One region of the Dehalobacterium formicoaceticum genome, then DNA from elsewhere that is predicted to be linked to it. Evidence: a T-box and tRNA genes for the amino acid it is inferred to sense, from the RefSeq annotation. Region 1 holds a T-box; the other holds one or more tRNA genes.
What was found. The T-box of region 1 lies ahead of tyrS (tyrosine--tRNA ligase). A T-box ahead of a tRNA ligase gene usually reads a tRNA of that ligase, here a tRNA-Tyr.

Region 1 (4,420 bases):
CACAATCTCTTACATAAGTCATAAAAGGTAAGCAGAAAAATTAAGATACCTTCTTCATTGGAACGAAGAAGGTATCTTGCTATGGAAAGCAAAGGTAGGTATTATGACAGATTTCTTACTTCGAATTTTTGTAAAGAACAGTGAAGAAACGAATAATCCTGATGTGCGAGGTCAAATCGGAACCTTGGCAAGTTGGACCGGAATTATCCTTAATATCTTATTGGTTGCAGGCAAAGGTACCGCCGGGATTATTTCAGGGAGTTTATCCGTAATTGCAGACGGATTTAATAATTTGATGGACGCGGCAGGTTCTGTGGTGAATATTGAATTTTTAGACTATTACACAACTATTTATCTTTTTTGGCAGAAGACTCCCATCCATATTTACCCTTCATTTCAACAAAGGTAACCCGTAGTAAGGTTTCATCATGCATAGTACCATCACTATCTTTAGTAATCAATTTTAATTCCTGATTTCCTTGGGGTCCTACGGGAATAATCATTCTCCCTCCTGGCTTTAGTTGATTTACCAGCTCATCGGGTATTTTTTCCGCGGCCGCTGTGACCATTATTCTGTCGTAGGGTGCATGCTCCTTCCAGCCTTCACTGCCATCGCCGATGGCAAAGAAAATGTTGGAATAGCCTAATTTACCCAGTCTCTCCATTGCCTTTTCCGATAGTTCTTTAATTCTTTCCATGGTAAAAACTGTCTGGGAGAATTCAGCCAGCAGAGCAGTTTGATAGCCGGATCCGGTGCCAATCTCCAATACCTTGCAGGTCTTATCCGGGTTCAGCTCCTCAGTCATTTTTAAGACTAAACTAGGCTGGGATATGGTTTGTTCATGTCCAATGGGTAGGGCTTGATCCATATGAGCATATTTTTTATTTTCATTATCGATGAAGTAAGATCGGTCCAGTGTACCGTAAAAAGCCAGTAGATCATGGTAATTCATATTTTGCCCCTCCTTTTACAATCACCGGTTTAATCTCTTGTTTAATCCCTTGTTTTAAATATTAACCTTGGCTAGGCTTTAACAAAGCCTTATGGTAAGTTTTCTTCCCTTTACGTATTCTGATACCTTTCTCCAATTCAACTGAGGTAATATTATCGTCAATGGATTCAACCTTAGCATCATCAATAAAAACTCCCCCCTGCTGAATCAGACGCCTCGCTTCACTCTTAGAGGCTACTAAACCACAGGTCAACAACAAATCCACCACATTGATCACACCGTCATTCAAGTTCTCAGTTGTAATTTCAGTAGTAGGCATATGAGAATCATCCGAACCACCTGAAAAGAGAGCGTGTGAAGCAGTCTTTGCCTGTTGGGCTTCTTCTTCTCCGTGAATCAGCTTAGTCAGCTCAAATGCTAAAATTTCTTTAGCTTCGTTTAGCTGACTGCCCTCCCATTTGTCCATAGCATCAATCTGTTCAAGGGGTAAAAATGTCAGCATCCGAATGCACTTAAGGACATCAGCATCATTAACATTGCGCCAGTACTGATAGAACTCAAAAGGAGAAGTTTTGTCAGGGTCAAGCCAAACAGCGCCCTTTGCCGTTTTGCCCATCTTATTACCTTCAGAATTCATTAATAAGGTAATTGTCATCGCATATGCATCTTGGCCTAATTTACGACGAATTAATTCCGTACCGCCTAACATATTAGACCACTGGTCATCGCCGCCAAACTGCATATTGCACCCGTAATTCTGGAACAGATAATAAAAATCATAGGACTGCATAATCATATAATTTAATTCCAGGAAGGACAGGCCCTTTTCCATGCGCTGCTTATAGCATTCGGCACGCAGCATATTATTTACAGAAAAATGTGCCCCAACTTCACGCAGTACTTCAAGATAATTCAGCTTTAAGAGCCAGTCAGCATTATTAACCATGATCGCCTTATCTTCACCGAATTCAATGAATCTTTCCATCTGTTTCTTGAAACATTCACAATTATGCTGAATTGTTTCAGGTGTCATCATCGAACGCAAGTCCGTTCGCCCGGAAGGGTCACCAATATAGCCGGTTCCGCCACCTAAAAGGACGATCGGTTTGTTTCCTGCCATCTGTAAACGCTTCATGAGACATAAGGCCATAAAATGACCAACATGTAAAGAATCCGCAGTTGGGTCAAATCCAATATAAAATGTTGCTTTACCGTTATTAACCAGTTCTTTAATCTCTTCTTCATTGGTGACTTGGGCAATCAAACCACGGGCTTGCAATTCTTCATAAACTTTCATTCTAACGACTCCTCTGCAAATATTAAAAATAAAACGCCCCCTGCTCCACATGGAACAGAGGGCAGAAATTGCGGTACCACCTCTGACTCGAAAATTCCTCACAGAATTTCCCTTAATAAGTGCACATACACTCATACGCTTTATCGGGCGTACCCGTCAAACCCTACTATCAGTTCAGGCAGCGGCTCCGGGATGTAATTGGAATCAGTTTTTCTACAGCCTCCCACCAACCGGCTGTTCTCTGAAAAACAAAATACTGACCTACTTTTTCCCTTCATAGCTTTTTAATTATTATCATTAATCATATTACAATTCTAATTGATAAAGCAGTAAAAGTAAAGTCATTAATGAAAATCACTGTTTGGGTGTCTCGGGATCAGTTTTCTTGACACGGGAGAAATAAGGATGAAGCTCAGGCGGCGTTATCCCTTCTAACTTACAATCCTCACAGACCTTTAAGCCATTGTCTTCATAAATATCATCATGAGAAACTTCAGCTCCGCATTTTTCACATTTTTCCATTCAGCATCCTCCTTAAGAGGGACAAGGTGCCTGTCCCCTTGTCCCGCTACTAATTAATTGGGGGGTTCCAAATCCACCATTTGTCTGCGGCAACCACGCCCGCAGCCTACCCGGTCACAGAGACGATATTCGCCGCCTTCAATCAACAATACCTTGCCGTTAACTAATGATTCAGCCAGCTTTTTTCTTGCTTCAAAATAAATGCCTTGAACAGTGGTACGAGCGACATTCATTTTTTTGGCACATTCTTCTTGAGTAAAACCCTCCAAATCGATCAGTCTAATTGTTTCGTATTCGTCAACTGTCATATGCACATGATTATTCGCATCCGCAGGTAAATCAAGCGGTCCGAATTTACTACACTCGGGCAGAGAACAAACTTTTCTCCATTTTATCGGTCTTGCCATAAATCTCTCCTCTTTATTTTATCAAATTAGAAATATCCGAAGTGTCCTTTACGGTATACCGTTTGAGGGACAAGGGTTGGACAAGATATTTATGACCCTGGTTTATGATTTATGATATTAACAGTTTTATTATATCGCATTTGGGGTATATGTCTATAATGTTTTTGATTTTAATACCGGATATAAGGGACAGAATGCGCAAGATTAGGATATGAACTGGGATATTGACATATGATATAAATCCCATTATACTTTATGTAGTTTATGGCATATGCCAATTATAATTTTAATAACATCAATAGAAAGCGAGGGCATGTAACATGAAAATTGCGGTGACATATGAAAATGGAGAGGTGTTTCAACACTTCGGACACACCGAAAGGTTTAAAATCTATGATATTGAAAACGAAAAAATTACGGTAACCACGATTGTCAACACAAATGGCAGCGGTCACGGCGCACTTGCCGACATTCTTAAAAAGATAGGTGTTGATACACTTATTTGCGGCGGTATCGGCGGAGGGGCAAAGAGGGCACTGGCTGAAGCGGGTATTAAGCTCTATGGTGGTGTCTCCGGCGATGCCGATAAGGCAGTAGATCAATTACTTTCGGGAGAATTGAAATTTGATTCAGATGCGACTTGCGACCATCACGGGGAACATCATGGGCACACCTGCGGCGAACAAAGATGTGGAGAGCATCATTAATCTGCAAAAATCTGCTAAAGAATGAATGAAGGGGAGTGCAATCTCCCCTTCATTCTTATTTTTCACTGAGATATAAAGCATAGGGATTCATCCAGTAATTAATGATGTCATTCGACGGATCAACATTGATATCGATATTGTTGATTACCAGCAACATTTTCAGCTCAGGAGTTTCTAATTTCAAACTCATGTCATCGAAGGAGGGTACGTATTTTGCCGATTTTCCCGGTGGGTATTTTTTCGTAAGTCGGTCTAAATAATCATTCAAGTCCTGTTCAATTATCACCCGTTCATCAAGCAGGATTTTTAATGTGGGTATATTATCTTTCTCGTTAATAATCCAATATATTTGATAGGTTCCCTTATCACCTTTCAAAGTGGTATATCCCTCATCATTACCAGACCTGACATAGTATTCTCTTAGCAAGACAGACCATCGATAATCACTTATATCCACAGCCTCGGCGGGCAAGGTTAAGGAAAGGCCCAGGTATCCGCCCGGAACATCAACACCATCCGGTTCCGGCCAAGTCT
Region 2 (4,420 bases), 1.9 Mb from region 1:
GATGATACCAATCCCAGTAAGGAAGAGGTAGAGTATGTGGAATCCATTCAAAAAGATGTGCGCTGGCTTGGTTTTGATTGGGATGACCGCATGTTTTATGCTTCCGATTATTTCGAGAGACTATATGAATTTGCGGAGCAATTAATCAAGCAGGGCAAGGCTTATGTCTGCGATTTATCAGCCCAAGAAATTAAAGAATTCCGCGGCACTTTAACGGAAGCGGGGCAGAACAGTCCTTACCGTGATCGCACTGTGGAAGAAAATCTCAGACTCTTCAGGGAGATGCGGGCAGGTTCCTATGAAGACGGCGCCAGAGTGCTCAGAGGAAAAATTGATATGGCATCTTCCAATTTAAACATGCGGGATCCGGTCCTGTACCGCATTCAGAGAGCCAGTCATCACCGCACAGGGGATGATTGGTGCATCTATCCGATGTACGATTTTGCCCACCCCTTGTCTGATGCCATTGAACAGATTACCCACTCCATTTGTACCCTGGAGTTTGAAAACCACCGGCCGTTATATGATTGGGTGCTGGAATCCTGCAACATTAATCCTAGACCACAACAGATTGAGTTTGCTCGTTTGAACCTTACTTATACGGTGATGAGCAAAAGGAAGCTGCGCCAATTAGTAGAAAATGGAGATGTTAAGGGATGGGATGATCCCAGAATGCCCACCATCTCCGGGTTGCGCAGACGAGGCTATACTCCGGAAGCAATTAAGGATTTTTGTGAGCGGATTGGAGTGGCCAAAAGCAACAGCACCGTGGATATTTCTCTTTTGGAGCACTGTGTCCGGGAGGACTTGAACCAGCGTGCCCCCAGAGCAATGTGTGTATTACGCCCCCTGAAGGTGATTTTGATAAATTATCCGGAAAATCAGATAGAAATGCTGCCTGGGGAAATTAATCCGGAAGATCCGGGAATGGGGACGAGGGATCTCCCCTTTTCTCGTGAACTCTATATTGAACAAGAAGATTTTATGGAAGATCCGCCGAAGAAATATTTCCGATTATCGCCGGGTTCTGAGGTGCGCTTAAAACACGCTTACATCATCAAGTGTGTGGATGTGATCAAAGATCCCGTTACAGGGGAAGTCAAGGCACTTCATTGCACCTATGATTCAGAAACAAAAAGCGGGATGCCCCAGTCCGGTCGTAAGGTCAAAGGTACCCTGCATTGGGTTTCCGCGGCTCATGCAGTGCCGGCCGAGGTTCGTTTGTATGATCATCTTTTTTTAAAAGAGAATCCGGACGAAGAGCAGGGAGAAGATTTCACAATGAATTTGAATCCACATTCGCTGGAGGTTTTGGAGGAAGCATTGGTGGAACCGGCTTTGACAGAAGCTGCGCCAGGCAATAAATATCAATTCTTGCGACAAGGGTATTTTTGCGTGGATGAAAAATCTTCTGCCACCAGCCTCGTTTTCAATCGAGTGGTATCCCTCAAGGATTCCTGGGGCAAAATGAAAAATAAATAAGAGGCAGCCGATTCGGCGCCTCTCTTGACTTTTTTCATCGGCCTAAGTTATAATGATGTATGTAAAATAGACAGGCAATCGCCTCATATCTCCATGATAAATGGAAATTTTTAATATGGAGAGCATCTTACAAGTATGATATTAATCCAGAAGTACCATTATTTGTAGAAAATGGGGTGGGGACGAGAAGATGAGTGTGAATGTGCAGAGAGATGTATTTGACGGATTTGTGATGATGGTAGATGAAGATATCGTTGAAATTGCGAAAGACGGCAATATTTCTGCTCAAGAATATTTAATCAATAAATACAAAAATTTTGTTCGTGCAAAAGCCAGATCTTATTTTTTAATTGGAGCTGACCGGGAAGATATCATTCAAGAGGGCATGATTGGCCTTTATAAAGCTATTAGAGATTTCAGATGTGATAAGTTATCCTCTTTTCGCGCCTTTGCCGAACTCTGTATTACCCGACAAATTATTACGGCCATAAAAACTGCTACCAGACAAAAGCACATTCCATTGAATTCTTACGTCTCTTTAAACAAACCGATTTATGATGAGGATTCAGACCGTACCTTATTGGATGTGATTTCCGGAGCCAAGATTACGGATCCGGAAGAATTGGTAATCAGCAGAGAAGAGTTTGATGATATTGAAGAAAAGATGGGAGAAATCCTCAGCTCATTAGAGTGGAAGGTTCTCATGTTCTATTTGGAGGGTAAGTCATACCAGGAAATCGCGGTGGACTTGAATCGTCATGTGAAATCGATTGATAACGCTTTGCAACGGGTAAAAAGAAAGCTGGAACGTTACTTAGTAAATCGTGAAGGTGCTTAAAAAATTAAGTAAAAAAACATTGACTTTCAAAATCAGACTTGGTATAATGGGTTTTGTCAGTTGCGCCGACGTAGCTCAATTGGTAGAGCAGCTGACTTGTAATCAGCAGGTTGCGGGTTCGAGTCCCATCGTCGGCTCCAGTACGTCAAATCAGAAATTCGAAGTTTTAAGTTGCATAATAAATATGGAGGGGTTCCCGAGTTGGCCAAAGGGGGCAGACTGTAAATCTGCTGGCTCCGCCTTCACTGGTTCGAATCCAGTCCCCTCCACCAATTATCGCGGAGTGGAGCAGTTGGTAGCTCGTCGGGCTCATAACCCGAAGGTCGCAGGTTCAAGTCCTGCCTCCGCAACCAATTTGCCGCTGTAGCTCAGTCGGTAGAGCGCATCCTTGGTAAGGATGAGGCCACCAGTTCAACTCTGGTCAGTGGCTCCAATTAAAAGCAAAGAAACGGAATTTCCGTTTTTTTTATATCTTTACAGATCGTTTATATCGCGGAGTGGAGCAGTTGGCAGCTCGCCGGGCTCATAACCCGAAGGTCGCAGGTTCAAGTCCTGCCTCCGCAACCAAGACTCGTTAGCTTTCAGAAAATATTCTGAAAGCTTTTTACATTGGTTAAATTTTTTATTTTGGTGTATAATATTGGATATAGATTTTGATGAGTGCAAGATTAATTTTTTGTGCCTCTCAAGAGGAAAAATGCTTTGGATGTAGAATTCATATCAAGATTTGACATTTATTGCAGAATATTTTTATATTTAGTATAATAAGCGAAAATATTTGGAGGGAAAAATCATGGCAAAACAAAAATTTGAAAGAAATAAACCCCATATTAACGTGGGAACCATTGGTCACGTAGACCACGGCAAAACCACTTTAACGGCAGCTATTACCTCTTGCTTGTCCCATGTGGGCGGCGCAGTAGCCACTGCCTATGATCAGATTGACAATGCACCGGAAGAAAAAGCCCGTGGGATCACGATTAATACTTCCCACGTGGAATATCAAACGGAAAAAAGACACTATGCCCACGTAGACTGCCCGGGTCACGCCGACTATGTCAAAAACATGATTACAGGCGCAGCCCAGATGGACGGGGCAATTTTGGTGGTATCGGCAGCAGACGGTCCTATGCCTCAAACCCGGGAACACATTTTGTTAGCCCGTCAGGTTGGTGTTCCTTATATTGTGGTCTTTATGAATAAAGCAGATCAGGTGGATGATCCGGAATTAATGGAATTGGTAGAAATGGAGATCCGGGAACTTCTTTCTGAATATGAATTTCCCGGTGATGATATTCCCATTATTGCAGGATCGGCTTTAAAAGCTTTGGAATGCGGCTGCGGAGACAGAGAATGTGCTGACTGCGGACCGATCTGGAAACTGATGGATGCAGTAGATGCATATATTCCGACACCTGAAAGAGATAAGGACAAACCTTTCTTAATGCCGATTGAAGACGTATTTACGATCACCGGCCGTGGTACGGTGGTAACAGGCAGAGTGGAAAGAGGCGCGGTGAAAGTAGGAGACACGGTGCAAATCGTGGGCTTAATGGACGAAAAGAAACAGACGGTGGTAACGGGCGTAGAAATGTTCCGTAAGCTGCTGGATTATGCAGAAGCAGGAGACAATGTGGGCTGCCTTTTAAGAGGGATCGAAAGAAAAGACGTGGAACGGGGCCAGGTATTGGCAAAACCGAACAGCATCAATCCTCATACCAAATTTGAAGGGGAAGTATATGTCTTGTCCAAAGAAGAAGGAGGCAGACATACCCCGTTCTTTAATGGCTATCGGCCTCAGTTCTATTTCAGAACCACCGACGTAACGGGTGTAGCTAATCTTCCTGAAGGTGTGGAAATGGTAATGCCGGGGGATAACATCAAGATGAGTATTGAATTAATCACCCCCATTGCTATTGAAGAAGGATTGCGTTTCGCCATTCGAGAAGGCGGACGGACGGTAGGAGCAGGTGTTGTTTCCGGTATCATCGCCGACTAAAAAAGGCGGGACATTGTGCCCGCTTTTTAAAATATCAAAAATAATGATACTTTTTATCAATCATTATTTTATTAATCATTATTCACAACTGCCGAAATTTT

Region 2: it encodes a tRNA-Tyr, which carries the amino acid that the T-box ahead of tyrS (tyrosine--tRNA ligase) is inferred to sense. The anticodon was not compared.

Annotation. Positions count from the first base shown of each region.
Region 1 is NZ_CP022121.1:3,047,929-3,052,348, forward strand. It holds gene CEQ75_RS19575 (cation efflux transmembrane domain-containing protein) at 104-409, shown strand; gene CEQ75_RS14760 (protein-L-isoaspartate(D-aspartate) O-methyltransferase) at 348-953, opposite strand; gene tyrS (tyrosine--tRNA ligase) at 1,015-2,250, opposite strand; T-box leader at 2,305-2,537, opposite strand; gene CEQ75_RS18705 (hypothetical protein) at 2,605-2,772, opposite strand; gene CEQ75_RS14770 (DUF134 domain-containing protein) at 2,826-3,179, opposite strand; gene CEQ75_RS14775 (NifB/NifX family molybdenum-iron cluster-binding protein) at 3,500-3,886, shown strand; gene CEQ75_RS14780 (DUF4153 domain-containing protein) at 3,942-4,420, opposite strand, start outside.
Region 2 is NZ_CP022121.1:1,149,322-1,153,741, forward strand. It holds gene CEQ75_RS05600 (glutamine--tRNA ligase/YqeY domain fusion protein) at 1-1,482, shown strand, start outside; gene sigH (RNA polymerase sporulation sigma factor SigH) at 1,673-2,320, shown strand; tRNA gene CEQ75_RS05610 (tRNA-Thr) at 2,385-2,460, shown strand; tRNA gene CEQ75_RS05615 (tRNA-Tyr) at 2,507-2,592, shown strand; tRNA gene CEQ75_RS05620 (tRNA-Met) at 2,598-2,673, shown strand; tRNA gene CEQ75_RS05625 (tRNA-Thr) at 2,678-2,753, shown strand; tRNA gene CEQ75_RS05630 (tRNA-Met) at 2,812-2,887, shown strand; gene tuf (elongation factor Tu) at 3,114-4,319, shown strand.